One region of the Eubacterium sp. AF19-12LB genome, then DNA from elsewhere that is predicted to be linked to it. Evidence: predicted binding sites of a transcription regulator. Region 1 holds the regulator's gene; the other holds the start of a gene.
What was found. The regulator HrcA, encoded in region 1, represses chaperone genes, less so after heat shock. The targets are predictions, from matches to a motif close to TGTTAGCACTCNNNNNNNNNGAGTGCTAACA.
Positions count from the first base shown of each region.

Region 2: a site for HrcA is predicted at 837-867, ahead of htpG (molecular chaperone HtpG). Genes of this name have one in related genera too.

Region 1 covers NZ_QUGP01000003.1:250,500-258,800, forward strand. Annotated here, with positions in the region: gene lepA (translation elongation factor 4) at 1-752, shown strand, start outside; gene hemW (radical SAM family heme chaperone HemW) at 812-2,170, shown strand; gene hrcA (heat-inducible transcriptional repressor HrcA) at 2,594-3,634, shown strand; gene grpE (nucleotide exchange factor GrpE) at 3,648-4,289, shown strand; gene dnaK (molecular chaperone DnaK) at 4,376-6,259, shown strand; gene dnaJ (molecular chaperone DnaJ) at 6,442-7,593, shown strand; gene DWX29_RS04300 (fibronectin type III domain-containing protein) at 7,950-8,301, shown strand, end outside.
Region 2 covers NZ_QUGP01000002.1:27,979-36,279, reverse strand. Annotated here, with positions in the region: gene DWX29_RS01825 (DUF5721 family protein) at 293-784, shown strand; gene htpG (molecular chaperone HtpG) at 1,019-3,019, shown strand; gene DWX29_RS01815 (tRNA-dihydrouridine synthase family protein) at 3,175-4,110, opposite strand; gene argH (argininosuccinate lyase) at 4,639-6,012, shown strand; gene DWX29_RS01805 (mechanosensitive ion channel domain-containing protein) at 6,153-7,046, opposite strand; gene DWX29_RS01800 (phosphoglycerate dehydrogenase) at 7,208-8,301, opposite strand, start outside.

The sequences.
Region 1 (8,301 bases):
AAATTGTACAGGAAAGACTTGAGCGTGAGTACAATCTTGATTTAGTTACAACTGCACCTAGTGTTATTTACAAAATATATAAAAATGATGGAAGTGTTATAGAACTTACAAATCCTTCTAATTTGCCTGACCCAAGTGAAATTGAGCATATGGAAGAACCTATTGTTCATGCGGAAATAATGGTAACAACTGAATTTATCGGTGCTATTATGGAATTATGTCAGCAAAGAAGAGGAACATATATAGGAATGGAATATGTAGAAGGTTCAAGAGCATTACTCGAATACGATATTCCGTTAAATGAAATAATATATGATTTCTTTGATGCACTTAAATCCCGCTCAAGAGGATATGCGTCATTTGATTATGAATTGAAAGGATATGAAGCAGCTAAGTTAGTTAAACTTGATATTCTTATTAATAAGGAAGAAGTGGATGCACTTTCATTTATAGTTCCGGATGTTACAGCATATGAACGAGGCAGAAAAATGTGCGAGAAACTTAAAAATGAAATACCACGTCAGTTATTTGAAATTCCAATTCAGGCAGCAGTTGGAAGTAAAGTAATTGCGAGAGAAACAGTTAAGGCAATGCGAAAAGATGTTTTAGCTAAATGTTATGGTGGCGATATTTCACGTAAGAAAAAACTTCTTGAAAAACAGAAAGAAGGAAAGAAGAGAATGCGTCAGGTTGGTAACGTTGAAATACCACAGGAAGCATTTATGGCAGTACTCAAATTGGACGAAGATTAATATAAAAGGTATCTTTGCAGCAGGCAGAGGGACCTTATTAGTTGAAAAGAGAGGTAAAAATGAGCAAACATTTAGAAATATATATCCATATTCCGTTTTGCGTAAAAAAATGTGATTATTGTGATTTTCTCTCCGACAGGGCAGATTGCAAAACTAAAGAGGAGTATGTGGATGCGTTAATAAAAGAAATTGAATTGTCAAAAAATATTTTGAATGGATATGAAGTAGATTCAATCTTTTTTGGAGGAGGAACCCCTTCTATATTGGAATCACATTTATTTGAATGCATAATGAATGCAGTAAAAAAATATGCAAATATAAATGAAAATGCAGAAATAACAATAGAATGTAATCCGGGCACTTTGACAAGAGAAAAATTAGAAGTTTACAAGAAAACCGGAGTGAACAGATTAAGCATAGGACTTCAGTCGGCAAATGATGATGAATTAAAAAGCATCGGAAGAATACACACATGGCAGGAGTTTTTGGATAATTATCGAATAGCAAGAGAATGTGGATTTGACAATATTAACATTGACTTAATGAGTGCACTTCCGGGCCAAACGATTTCATCATATAATGAAACTCTAGAAAAGGTAGTTGCCTTGAATCCAGAGCATATATCAGCGTATAGCCTTATAGTAGAAGAAGGCACGATAATGTATGACAGGGTAAATGAAGCAGCATTGCAGGGAAAGGATATACTTCCTGATGAAGATACTGAGCGTGAAATGTATTACATGACAAAGAATATCTTAGAAGAAAATGGATATCACAGATATGAAATATCAAATTATAGTAAAGAAGGCATGGAATGTAGACACAACGTAGGATATTGGCAGAGAAAAAATTATATTGGCTTTGGAATAGGAGCAGCTTCTTTATTAGAAAATGAAAGATATAATAATATTTCAGATTTAAATAAGTACATTGCTTTCATAAATGAAATATACAATTGCGAAGATAATATGGATGAAATGACAGCTTTTCAATATGGAAGTGAAGAAATGATGGATTATTTATTTGAAGATGAAGATGATTATGAATTTGAAAATAATAATCAACAATCAAGAGAAGATGAATCTGTATTCAAAGAAAAAATTTATCAAAAGGAAAGTGATAATGATACAGACTTTGATACTGGTTATAACAGATTGGGTTCAATTCATAAAAATATTGAAAGACTCTCTAAAAATGATCAGATGGAAGAATTTATGTTTTTAGGCCTTAGAATGATGGAAGGAGTAAACAAAACTAAATTTGAAACACTTTTTAATAAGAAAATAGAAAACGTATACGGTAATGTCTTAGAAAAACTCACACAGGAGAAATTATTGAAAACCGAAAACGACAATATAAAACTTACCGAAAGAGGAATTGATGTAAGCAATGTAGTATTATCAGAGTTTTTATTATAATATGGAAAATATTCTATTTAATACTAATAAAAATCATAGCACAAACCGGATAAATGTATATAATACCGAAAGAGCATTTGCCGCCGTCGGTTCAATGTTCCATCATATGGAATGACTAGAACCGAAGGTTCTAATGTCAGACCATATGGTGGAACATTAGAACTGCTACGAGCGGCAAGCAGCGAAAGCGTTCTTTCGATATTATATACATTTTTAATTGCAAGCAGCGAAAGCGTTCTTTCGATATTATATACATCCTTAAGGTTTGTGCTATTTTTCTATGTTCACAAATTATTTACAAAAGTTTCTATAATTTTTTTTGCAAAAATGTTGACAAATAATATGGTGGGTGCTATTTTAATTTATGAAAGATGTTAGCACTCAAAACTAACGAGTGCTAATAAAGTAGAAAGGAGATGGAATATGGAACTGACAGAGAGAAAAGTAAAAATATTACAGGCAGTCATTCGTAACTATTTGGAAACAGGCGAGCCCGTTGGTTCAAGAACCATTTCTAAGTATACAGATCTTAACTTAAGTTCAGCAACCATTCGTAATGAGATGGCTGACTTAGAAGAGATGGGATATATAGTTCAGCCTCATACATCAGCAGGACGAATTCCTACAGATAAAGGTTACAGACTTTATGTTGACGATTTAATGAAAGAAAAAGTTCAGGAATTAGACAACAGAGAAAAGAAAGTAACTGAAAGAGAAAACCTTTTATTTGAAAAGGTTGATAAGGTTGAAACCCTTCTTCAGAATATGGCGAAGATGCTTGCAACCAATACTAATTATGCAACAATGATTTCAACATCAAGGGATAACGAAGATAAGATAAAATTCATTCAGCTGTCACTTATGGATGACAATCAGATTTTATGTATTGTTGTTTCGGGAAGAAACAGAGTAGTAAACAAGATTATAAAAGTTAAAGATCAGATTAATGAAGAAATGGTTTTGAGACTTAATGTGGCACTCAATACAAGTCTTGCAGGATTAGCAGTTGAGCAGATTAACATAGCTGTTATTTCAACACTTACATCTAATGCAGGTGAACATAAAGAATTAGTAACAGATGTGTTACAGGCAATTACAGAAGCCATTGCATCAGAAGCACAGATGAAGATTTATACATCAGGTGCAACGAATATTTTGAAGTATCCTGAATTAAGCAGTAACGAGAATGCAAGTTTGTTGCTTTCAACATTTGAAGAAAAGAAGCCATTAACCAATTTGGTAAATGATAATGAAACAGGAATTCAGGTTTATATCGGTGAAGAAACTCCGGTAGAAGGAATGAAGGATTGTAGTGTTGTAACAGCAACTTATGAATTAGAAGATGGCATTAAAGGTACCATCGGAGTTATAGGTCCGAAGCGAATGGATTATGAGAAAGTTGTAGAGACATTAAGAACAGTTAAGGGCCAGTTAAGCGATGCTTTCAAGAAGGAAGACGAATAGAAAGGAAGGTCCAATGGAAAAGAATATTAACGATATGCCTGAAGAAGAAAAGGTAGAAAAATCTGAAACTGAAGAAGAAACAGTAGAAGATACAAATGAAACAGTAGAAACTGAAAAAGAAACAACAGAAGATACTAAAGAAGATAAAGACAAAAAAGAAGCAGAAGATAAAAATTCTTCAGACAAAAAAGAAAAGAAAAAAATATTTGGAAAGAAAGATAAGAAAGACCAGCAGATAGAAGAATTAACTGATAAACATAAAAGACTTATGGCTGAATTCCAAAACTACAGAAACCGTAGCGAAAAAGAAAAATCAGCAATGTTTGAAGTTGGTGCAAGATCAATTATTGAAAAACTTCTTCCGATTGTGGATAACTTTGAAAGAGGTATCGCAGCATTATCAGAAGAAGAACAAAAATCACCAACAGGTCAGGGAATGAATTTAATATATAAGCAGTTGATGACAGCATTTGAAGAAATGGGAGTTACAGTCATTGAAGCTAAAGGCCAACAGTTTGATCCGGAATTACACAATGCAGTAATGCATGAAGACAATGACGAATTAGAAGAAAATGTTGTTGTTGAGGAATTCCAGAAAGGCTATAAATATAGAGACAGTGTTATAAGACATAGCATGGTTAAGGTAGCTAATTAATTTTACAAATAAGAAATTATTTAACATATATTTGAACTCGGAAAACCGAGAAATAAGAAAATTATCAATTTAGGAGGAAATATATCATGGGAAAGATTATTGGTATTGACTTAGGAACTACAAATTCATGTGTAGCAGTTATGGAAGGTGGAAAACCTACAGTTATTACAAATGCAGAAGGTGTTAGAACAACTCCATCAGTAGTAGCATTTGCAAAATCAGGTGAAAGATTAGTTGGTGAAACAGCTAAACGTCAGGCAGTTACAAACGCTGACAAGACAATCTCTTCAATTAAGAGACATATGGGAACAGATTACAAAGTAGCAATTGATGATAAGAAATATACACCACAGGAAATTTCAGCAATGATTCTTCAGAAGTTAAAAGGTGATGCTGAAGCTTACTTAGGTGAAAAGGTATCAGAAGCTGTTATTACAGTACCTGCTTACTTCAATGATGCACAGAGACAGGCAACAAAAGATGCAGGTAAGATTGCAGGACTTGATGTAAAGAGAATTATCAACGAGCCAACAGCTGCAGCATTAGCTTATGGTCTTGATAATGAAAAAGAACAGAAGATTATGGTATACGATTTAGGTGGTGGTACATTTGATGTATCTATTATCGAAATTGGTGATGGTGTAATCGAAGTATTATCAACTTCAGGTGATAACAGACTTGGTGGTGATGACTTTGATGAAGCAATTACAAATTATATGATTTCTGACTTCAAGACAAAGACAGGTGTAGACCTTACAACAGATAAGATGGCACTTCAGAGAATTAAAGAAGCAGCAGAAAAAGCTAAGAAGGAACTTTCTTCAGCAACACAGACAAACATTAACATCCCTTACATTACAGTAACAGCTGAAGGACCACAGCATTTTGATTTAACTCTTACAAGAGCTAAATTTGATGAATTAACAAGAGCATTAGTTGAAAGAACAGCAGTTCCTGTACAGAATGCATTAAGAGATGCCGGAATTACAGCATCTGAACTTGGAAAGGTATTATTAGTTGGTGGTTCAACAAGAATCCCTGCAGTACAGGATAAGGTTAAACAACTTACAGGTCATGAACCATCTAAGAGTTTGAATCCTGATGAATGTGTAGCAATCGGTGCATCAATTCAGGGTGGTAAACTTGCAGGTGATGCAGGCGCAGGCGAAATCTTACTTCTTGATGTTACTCCACTTTCATTATCAATTGAAACAATGGGTGGTATCGCAACAAGATTAATTGAAAGAAATACAACAATTCCTACAAAGAAGAGCCAGACATTCTCAACAGCAACAGATAACCAGACAGCCGTTGATATCAACGTAGTACAGGGTGAAAGACAGTTCGCAAGAGATAACAAGAGCCTTGGACAGTTCAGACTTGATGGAATCCCACCAGCAAAGAGAGGTGTTCCACAGATTGAAGTTACATTTGATATTGATGCAAATGGTATCGTAAATGTTTCAGCTAAGGATTTAGGAACAGGAAAAGAACAGCACATTACAATTACAGCAGGTTCAAATATGTCTGATGAAGATATCGATAAGGCTGTAAAAGAAGCTGCTGAATTTGAAGCACAGGATAAGAAACGTAAGGAAGGCATTGATGCTAAGAATGAAGCTGATTCAATGGTATTCCAGACAGAAAATGCTTTGAATGAAGTTGGTGATAAGATTGATGCAAATGATAAGGCAGCAGTTCAGGCTGACATCGATGCATTAAAGGCTGTAATTGCTGAAATTACAGATGACCAGAACATCACAGATGCTCAGATTGAAAGCTTAAAGAATGGAAAAGAAAAATTAATGGAAAGCTCACAGAAAGTATTCTCAAAGATGTATGAACAGGCTCAGGCACAGGCTGGAGCACAGGGAGCAGGTCCTGATATGGGAGCACAGGGAGCTTACCAGGATCCTAATGCAGGAGCTGGAGCAGATGATGTAGTTGATGGTGACTACAAGGAAGTATAATCTGAATACACATATAGCACTGGGTTATAGAATATGATAGAATGTATCCCGTCCGGGTTTAGCCCGGACGGGTTTTACAAGTTATTTATACTAATATAAAAATAATGAAAATAGGACTAGGGTATGACATCCGTGTTTTATTTGCAGATTATTTATTCATACTAATATGAAAGGTGATAAAAATGGCGGAAAAAAGAGATTATTATGAGGTATTAGGCGTTGATAAAAATGCTGACGAAGCCACAATAAAAAGCGCATATAGAAAATTGGCTAAGAAATATCACCCGGACGTAAATCCTGGGGAAGAAGCTGCGGCGAAGTTTAAAGAAGCATCAGAGGCATATGCTGTACTTAGTGATGCTGATAAGAGACGTCAGTATGATCAATTCGGTCATGCAGCATTTGATGGAAGCGCAGGAGCAGGAGCCGGAGGATTTGATTTTAATTCTGCAGACTTTGGAGATATATTTGGAGACATATTCGGAGATATATTTGGCGGAGGCAGACGTAGTTCAAGAAACAGCAATGGTCCTATGAGAGGAGCAGATATTCGTGCTTCAGTCAGAATAACATTTGAAGAAGCTGTATTTGGATGCGAAAAGGAATTAAGTCTTAATCTTAAAGATGAATGTACAACATGTCATGGAACAGGTGCAAAGCCTGGAACACAACCTGAAACATGTAGCCGATGCGGAGGTAGAGGTCAGGTAGTTACAACACAGCAGAGCTTCTTTGGAACAATGCAGAATATTACAACATGTCCTGAATGTAACGGAACAGGTAAGGTTATAAAGGATAAATGTGCAACATGTCACGGCACAGGATATACTTCAAGTCTTAAAAAGATTGCAGTTACAATTCCAGCAGGTATTGATGACGGACAGAGTGTAAGAATCAGAGAAAAAGGTGAACCTGGAAGAAATGGCGGACCAAGAGGAGACTTATTAGTACAGGTTAGAATTATAGGCAATCCAAACTTCCAAAGAAATGGAATGGATTTATATACAAATACATCAATCTCATTTGCACAGGCAGCAATAGGAGGAGATGTAAGAGTTAACACTGTAGATGGAGATGTATTGTTTAATATAAAACCGGGAACACAGACAGGAACAAGAATCAGATTAAAAGGAAAAGGTGTTCCAAGTATTAGAAATAAAGCGGTTCGTGGTGATCAATATACAACTTTGATTGTAAGAGTACCTGAAAAATTGACTCATGAACAAAAAGAGTTAATTAAACAGTTAGACAAAATATCAGGAAATACACTAAACCAAAGTGAAGATGAAAAGCCAAAGAAAAAGAGTTTTAAAGATAAATTTAAACTAGATTAAGAGATTAGAAAAAAGAAATATTGCGGATATAAAAGTAAAATTGCTTTTATATCCGTATTTTTATATATTAAAAATTTGAAAAAAATTTTATAAGTTAGAAAATATTAAAACAATCATTTAAATAAATAAAGAAGAAATAAGTAATGTATATATTAAATTAAGTAACAATAAAACAAGAAAAATTTGCAAAAAAAAGTTTTTGTGAACAATAAAACCAATGAGAATAATCACTAATAGTCAAATTGTACAAAAACAAGCAAAAAAATAAGTGGTTTATAATAAAATATGTTGACTTTTGAAACGTTTTTAACTATACTGACTGTATAATAGTTATAAAGTTCAGGAGGAAAATTGAAATGAGAAAGAATTTAAAGAAAATCGCCACATTAGCAATGGCAGCAGCAATGGCTATCGCAGTAGTACCTGCAGTACCAACTCAGGCAGCTAAAACAGAATTAATTAAGAATGAATGGGACAGTTACTTTGGTGCTTCATCAGGATGGGCTGAAGGAGCAGAAGGAGCTTTGACAGAAAATTCTAAGTCATCTTGGACAGCCGATATGAATTCAATTGGCTGGGGTGGAATCTGGGGAGCTCAGGTTAAGAATGAAAACCTTAAGTACCAGAAAGGTCAGTCATATACAGTAAGTTGTAAACTTAAAGCAACTAATTTAGATAAATGGGTTCTTGTTAAGGTTGAAGGAGATG
Region 2 (8,301 bases), on a different contig from region 1:
ATTATTTTGTATCTTTGTTTATCCATCTCATCCCGTTATTTAAAATATATCATTTTATTTTATATTTATATTCATTCTACAGAAAAAATAAAACCCAATACAATTATATTCTTTTATATCATTTGTAACCTTAAAAGTCAATTTTGTTACTTTACTTATTTTAATTTATTCTTTGATAATTTAAATCATTTTTCACACTAATTTTTACCACTTTTTAATTGCCTGACTTTTTCTAATTTGTTATAGTTATTATTGCAAATTATTTATTATGAATTTTTTAAGGAGACATTCCATGATAGCAATTAATGTGATTAGTAAAAACGAATTTATGAACGCAATTTTTATAAAAGATACATTTGACTATATGTTGGTAAGCGAATTAGAATTAACAACAATCAACACTTTCTCTGTTGACGGGCGTATTAACAAAGATTTTATTAAAAAAAATGAACTTGAAGAACCTGAAGACGATTTCATCTCATGGGGAAGTATCAGACATATATGTTTTGAAATTATCAAAGGGAAAAACGCTCCATTAAAATTTAAAATCACATTAAAACTTCCTAATTCTTATATTGAAAAAATGTTAACTTCTGTTGATACTAACATTGAAGCTTCGCAGGTTTTAGGAATGTACATACATATTAATTATGAAAACAACAAGTTAAATGTTATTACAGGTACCTCCTTAAGTATATTTACAATGGACAAGTCCATTGATAAATTCTGGGATAAACAAATTACTACTTTACTAAATCAGCATTTCGAACTTGAAATCGAATAAATTATAAATTCAATACAATTTTAAAACTCATAAACACATCTTCTTGCACATTTGTTAGCACTCTTTTTTATCGAGTGCTAATTTTCTCTTGACTTTTACATTTGACCTGTCTAAAATATATATCAAGCGTAAAAATTATGGTGAATGCAAATACTTCGGAATTGTGAAAATTGATAAAATAAAAAGAAATAGTATTTGCAAACACTAATAGATTTATATAAAGGAGTGATATATATGGCAGCTACAAAAGGTAGTTTATCTATTAACAGTGAAAATATTTTCCCAATTATAAAGAAATGGTTATACTCTGATCACGATATATTTTTCAGAGAACTTATTTCTAATGGTTGCGATGCAATTACAAAATTAAAAAAATTATCTCTTATCGGAGAGTACGAATTTAAAGATGATGAAGAAAGCGAACTTAAAGTTCAGGTTATAGCTAATGCAAATGACAAAACATTAACATTTATTGATAATGGTATCGGTATGACAGCTGAAGAAATTGATGAATATATCAATCAGATTGCTTTTTCAGGTGCCGAAGCTTTCCTTGAACAGTATAAAGACAAAACTAATGAAGATCAGATTATCGGTCATTTTGGTTTAGGTTTCTATTCTGCTTTTATGGTTGCAGATAGAGTTACTATTGAATCTCTTTCTTATAAAGAAGGTTCTAAGGCAGTAAAATGGGAATGTGAAAACGGACTTGAATTTTCTATGGATGACTGTGACAAGACTGACAGAGGTACAAAAATTACTTTATATTTAAATGATGATAGCTTAGAATTTGCAAATGAGTTCAAAGCACGTGAAATCATTCACAAGTACTGCTCTTTTATGCCTGTTGAAATATTCCTTTCTAACCCAAACGCTGAACCGGAATATGATACAATTCCTGAATCAGAAGTAACTGACAAAGATACAGTAATTGAAACTATTGTTGAAGAAGCTAAAACTGAAGAAAAAGAAAATGAAGATGGAACTAAAGAGGTTGTAGAGGTTTCTCCTGCTACTACTAAAGCTAAAATCCTTAAAAGACCAAAGAGCATTAGTAATCCTGTTCCACTTTGGACAAAGCATCCAAATGAGTGCACTGAAGAAGAATACAGACAGTTCTATCATGAAGTATTTATGGATTATAAGGAACCTTTATTCTGGATTCATTTAAATATGGATTATCCATTTAACTTAAAGGGTATTCTTTATTTTCCTAAGATTAACACTGAATTCGAATCCGTTGAAGGTGTAATCAAATTATATAACAATCAGGTATTCATTGCAGATAATATAAAAGAAGTTATTCCTGAATTTTTAATGGTATTAAAGGGTGTAATTGATTGTCCTGACCTTCCACTTAACGTATCAAGAAGTGCTCTTCAGAATGATGGATTCGTTAAGAAAATTTCTGATTATATTACTAAGAAGGTTGCTGATAAGCTTTCAGGAATGTGCAAAACAGATAAAGAAAATTACGAAAAATACTGGGATGACATTTCACCATTCATTAAATATGGATGCCTTAAAGATGAAAAATTCTGTGAGAAAATGTCTGACTACGTTTTATTTAAAAATATTGACGATAAATTCCTTACATTTAAAGAATGCTTAGAGGAAAATAAAGAAGCTCATGAGAATACAATCTTCTATACAACTGACCCAGTTCAGCAAAGTCAGTACATTAATATGTACAGAAATGAGAATATAGATGTTGTTATTTTAAAGGATGCTATCGACCAACCATTTATAACACAATTAGAGCAAAAAAATGAAAATGTAAAGTTTGTTCGTATTGATGCTGAATTAACAAATACTTTCAAAGAAGAAGTTAATGAAGATGAATTAAAAGAAATGACTGACAAACTAACTGAAACATTTAAAAAATCTTTAAACAGAGATACTCTTGATGTTAAGGTTGAAAAGATGAAAGATTCTTCTATTTCTTCTATGATTACTTTATCAGAAGAAAGCCGTCGTATGCAGGACATGATGAAGATGTACGGAATGGCAGGAATGGATCCTTCAATGTTTGGTGGTGCAGGTGAAACTCTGGTTCTTAATTCAAACAACAACCTTGTTAAATATATCATTGATAATCCTGAGGGAGAAAATACTGATTTAATTTGCAAGCAGTTATACGACCTCGCAATGATTAGTCATACACCTCTTAATCCGGAATCAATGACAGCTTTTATTGAAAGAAGCAACAAGATTCTTGAAATCATAACTAAATAATATTATTTGAGAATATGTATAATTGTTAAATAGTTTACAGTTCACTTCTTCTCTAATAAAAAATGGGCACTTATTTTGTACTGCCATCAAAAGTCAGATAAAAAATTGATGGTGTATCAATTCAAGTGTCCATTTTTATAACTATTCGATACTATCTAATTTATAATATCACAGTTAAACATTTCCTCAATAGCACTATTAAAATGTTTTAAATCATTTGCTTTCTTGATTCGTTTCCAATTCTTTTCATAATTCTCAAATAGTGGTGACATATATCTCCATGCTTCTTTCATCTTAAATAAAAGATTTCTATCACCGCTCATTACTTCTTTATAATCATTATATATAATTTCATTAAATCTATACAATTTTTCTTTAGTGACTCTCTCACCACCTCGTATTTCAGAAAAAATATTTGGATTAGTAATTGCTCCACGACCAATCATTACACTATCTATGTTTGGAAATCGTTTTATAATTTTATTATAATCATCTACGCTATTTACATCACCATTGTAACAAAGTTTATTTTTGCTGTTTTCATAAGCATACTCAAAAACTTCTAAATTAGGAGTGTTATTATAAAAATCTTCTCTCACTCTTGGATGTATAATTAATTCCTTTAAATTATATTTATTATATATTTCGAGTATTTCGTAAAATTCTTCCGGCTCATACATTCCGATTCGCGTCTTTATTGATATTTCCATCCCTGACTCATTTACCATTTTATCAAGCAAAATATCTAAATCTTCAAGATTTTTCAAAAGGCCTGAGCCACGTCCTTTTGATACTACTGTTCCTGACGGACAGCCTGCATTTATATTAACCTCTGTATATCCGTAATCTTTTAATTTACTCATTGCACTAAGTGCCTGATCAGTCTGTTTTGTCATAAGCTGAGGAATCAAAACATTTATTTTATTATTTTGCGGATTTATATCTCTTACTTCTTTATTAGAAAATTTTTTATTCTGACTTGTACCTATAAACGGTGCAAAAAATTTATCCGGTTGTTCAAATACTGCCGCTAAGGCATTTCTATATATGTATCCTGTTATTCCTTCTAATGGCGCTAAATATAATTTCATTTTTCTTCCTTTTATCTCAATGCCAGGACTTTATATGCATAATACACGAAGCTGCTTTAATCCTAACATTAATTTAATTTTTTAATCCACGAACCATTATATTATATTGCAGAATATTTTCAAATAATAATTTCTATATGATTATGTAAATATGTGCACATAAAAAAATCCTTATTATATTGTATCGATTTTGTTTTATTTGTTGTTATATTTTACTTTTATATGTTGTTATATGTTGTTATATTTTTGCTTTATTAAATTTAATCCATTTATAAAATTATGTAATAACTTTCAAAATATAAATTTTAATTAAAATACATTATTATATGCATAGCTTCAAAATATCTACTCTACAAATATATATTTGAAAAACTACTGTTATAATGCTATAATTTTAAAGATGTCTTAGCGCAATATATAACAAAAACGATTCAGAAATTTGTTTATACCAAAAAGATTTTCATCAATTTGTTTATTGTAATATATTTGTAAGATGTAAATACAAAAAAAAGAAATGAGGAATTACATATGAAATTATGGGGAGGCCGTTTCACAAAAGAAACAAATAAATTAGTACATAATTTTAATGCGTCATTATCATTTGACCAGAAATTTTATAAACAGGATATTCAGGGTAGCATTGCCCATGTTACTATGCTTGCAAAGCAGGGTATTATTGAAGAATCAGATAAAGTTGCAATTATTAACGGATTAAATAGCATTTTGACTGATATTGAAAACGGACATTTAGAGTTTACCCCTGAGCATGAAGATATTCACAGCTTTGTTGAGGCTCATCTTATTGAAAGAATTGGTGACCCTGGTAAAAAATTGCACACAGGAAGAAGCCGTAATGACCAGGTTGCTTTAGATATGAAATTATATGTCCGTGATGAAGTAGTTGAACTTGACTCATTATTAAAAACTTTACTTTTGTCTATAATGAAAGTTATGGAAGAAAATACTGAGACTTTTATGCCTGGATTTACTCATTTACAGAAAGCTCAGCCTGTAACATTAGCTCATCACTTTGGAGCATATTTTGAAATGTTTAAAAGAGATCGTAGCAGATTAACAGATATTTATGACCGTATGAATTATTGTCCTTTAGGTGCAGGTGCATTAGCTGGAACAACATATCCTCTTGATCGTGAATATACTGCTTCTTTGCTTAATTTTGATGGTCCGACATTAAATAGTATGGATTCCGTTTCTGACAGAGATTATGTAATTGAATTGATGTCTGCATTATCTACAATTATGATGCATTTAAGCAGATTTTGTGAAGAGATTATCATATGGAATTCTAACGAATACAGATTTGTAAATATTGACGATTCTTATAGTACAGGCTCAAGTATTATGCCTCAGAAGAAGAATCCTGATATTGCTGAATTAATCAGAGGAAAGACAGGACGTGTTTATGGTGCTCTCACTTCTATTCTTACTACAATGAAAGGAATTCCTCTTGCTTACAATAAAGATATGCAGGAAGATAAGGAATTTGCATTTGACGCAATCGACACTACAAAGGGTTGTATTGCATTATTTACAGGAATGATTGATACTATGACATTCAATAAGGATGTTATGGAAAGCAGCGCTAAAAACGGATTTACTAACGCTACAGACGCTGCTGATTATTTAGTAAATCACGGAGTTCCATTTAGAGATGCTCACGGTATTGTTGGACAGCTTGTTTTATTCTGTGAAGGTAAAGGTATTTCTCTTGACGATATGACATTAGATGAATTTAAGGCTATCAGTCCAGTATTTGAAGAAGATATATATGATGCAATCAGTCTTAAGACATGTGTTGATAAGCGTTTAACAATTGGTGCTCCAGGTAAAGAAGCTATGGATAAAGTAATCGCTATTAACAAAGAATATTTAAGCAAATAAAAGAATTTATTTTAATAAAAAACTGAGGTTTGAATCCATCCCATTGGATTAACCTCAGTTTTTTTAGCAATTATATGATACATAAGTTTGTAACTAAGTTTTTTCATAAAAATATAGGCTCTACTATTTATCAAAATAGCTTAATCTACATTGTGTACATTTACATCAAGCTGATTAAATGGAATTGATATACCTGCTTTATCAAACGCTACTCTTATCTGTTCATTCAAATAGAATTTACAATCCCAGTAATATTCTGTAGGAACCCATACTCTGACTTCCATTATAATTGCACTGTCAGCTAGATTTTTAACAACAACTACATTTGATTCATCACGCATTATGTTAGAATAACTGTTCATAACCTTTTCAAGTTCTTTACGTGCAAGCTCTATATTATCATCGTATCCTATACCAACCTCAACATCCACTCTTCTTTTTTCATTCATGGAATAATTCGTTAAAATGCTATTTGACAATGTTCCGTTTGGTAATTTTACAGATTTATTGTCTACTGTTTTTAAAGAAGTATAGAAAATATCAATTTTATAAACTGTTCCTTCTACTCCATTTGATTCTATATAATCTCCTACAGTAAACGGCTTCATAATTAAAATCATAACTCCACCTGCAAAATTTGATAAACTTCCTTCAAATGCAAGACCTATTGCTAAACCTCCGGAAGCAACAATTGCTGCAAATGATGTTGTTTCTATACCTACCTGTCCACAAATTGTAATCGCAAGTATAATATATAAAGTAACTTTTAATACTGAGTGAATAAATTTTGCTACACCTTCATCTGCTGATGATTTAGCAAATATTCTATCTACAAACTTAAGAATAAATTTAATTATAAATTTTCCAATTACAAATATAATTACTGCAATAATTATATCTATACCAAAGGCTACTGCTTTATCTATTAAATCACTACCTATCTGTGATAATTTGCTCACGTCCTTTGATAATTGTTCAATATTGTCTGATACACTTTCTACTTCTTTTTGAGTAGCACTAGCTAACATTAACATATGTTTCCTCCTTCCAATTAATTATAACTATAAACAATAAAAAGTCTTAGACTGTTTATTATCCAAGACTTTTTATAATGTAATGTGATATGCCTTATGGATTGCATACATTAAATGGCATACTCAATCCTTTAATCACATGTGTATTTGCTAAAAATTGATTATTTTACGATACGTACTTTAATTACGCCTTCAATTTTTTCAATTTTTCCAACTAAATTATCAGTAGCTTTGCTATCTAAATCCATAATTGTATAAGCATAATCTCCTCTTGATTTATCAACCATATCTGAAATATTCATACCTTCAGCAGCAACTGCAGATGAAAGCTGACCAATCATGTTTGGAATATTTTTATGACAAATTGTAATTCTTGCAACCTTGTCACATACACCTAAATCACATTTTGGATAATTTACAGAATTAATAATATTTCCGTTTTCAATGAAATCTTTTAATTCTTTAACTGCCATTACAGCACAATTATCTTCTGACTCTTCAGTTGAAGCGCCAAGATGTGGTGTAGCAATAACATTCTTTGCCTTAGCTATCTTAGCATTAGGGAAGTCTGTTACATATCTCTTTACTTTACCTGATTCTAATGCTGCAATCATGTCATCATCACATACAAGTAAATCTCTTGCAAAATTAAGAATTACAACTCCGTCTTTCATCATTGCGATTGTATCTTTATTGATCATTTCTCTTGTATCATCTAATAACGGTGTATGAACAGTGATGAAATCACATTCTTTGTAAATCTCTTCTCTTGTCTTTACATGCTTAACTTCACTTGATAGTCTCCAAGCTCCGTCAACTGAGATAAATGGATCATAACCATATACTTCCATTCCAAGTTCAGTAGCTGCATTTGCAATTAAACTTCCAATTGCACCAAGTCCGATAACTCCAAGCTTTTTGCCCATAATTTCATTGCCGGCAAAATTCTTTTTAGCTTTTTCCATTGTCTTGTTGATGTTTTCGTCTTCCTTATTGTCTTCAACCCATTTGTTTCCGCCAATAATATCTCTTGATGCAAGAAGCATTCCGCATAATACTAATTCCTTAACACCATTTGCATTAGCACCCGGAGTATTAAATACAACAACACCCTTTTCTGCACACTTGTCTAAAGGAATATTGTTAACCCCTGCACCTGCTCTTGCAACTGCTAAAAGATTATCAGATAATTCCATATCATGCATTGCTGCACTTCTTACTAATACTGCATTTGCTTCTTCAAAATTATCTGTAA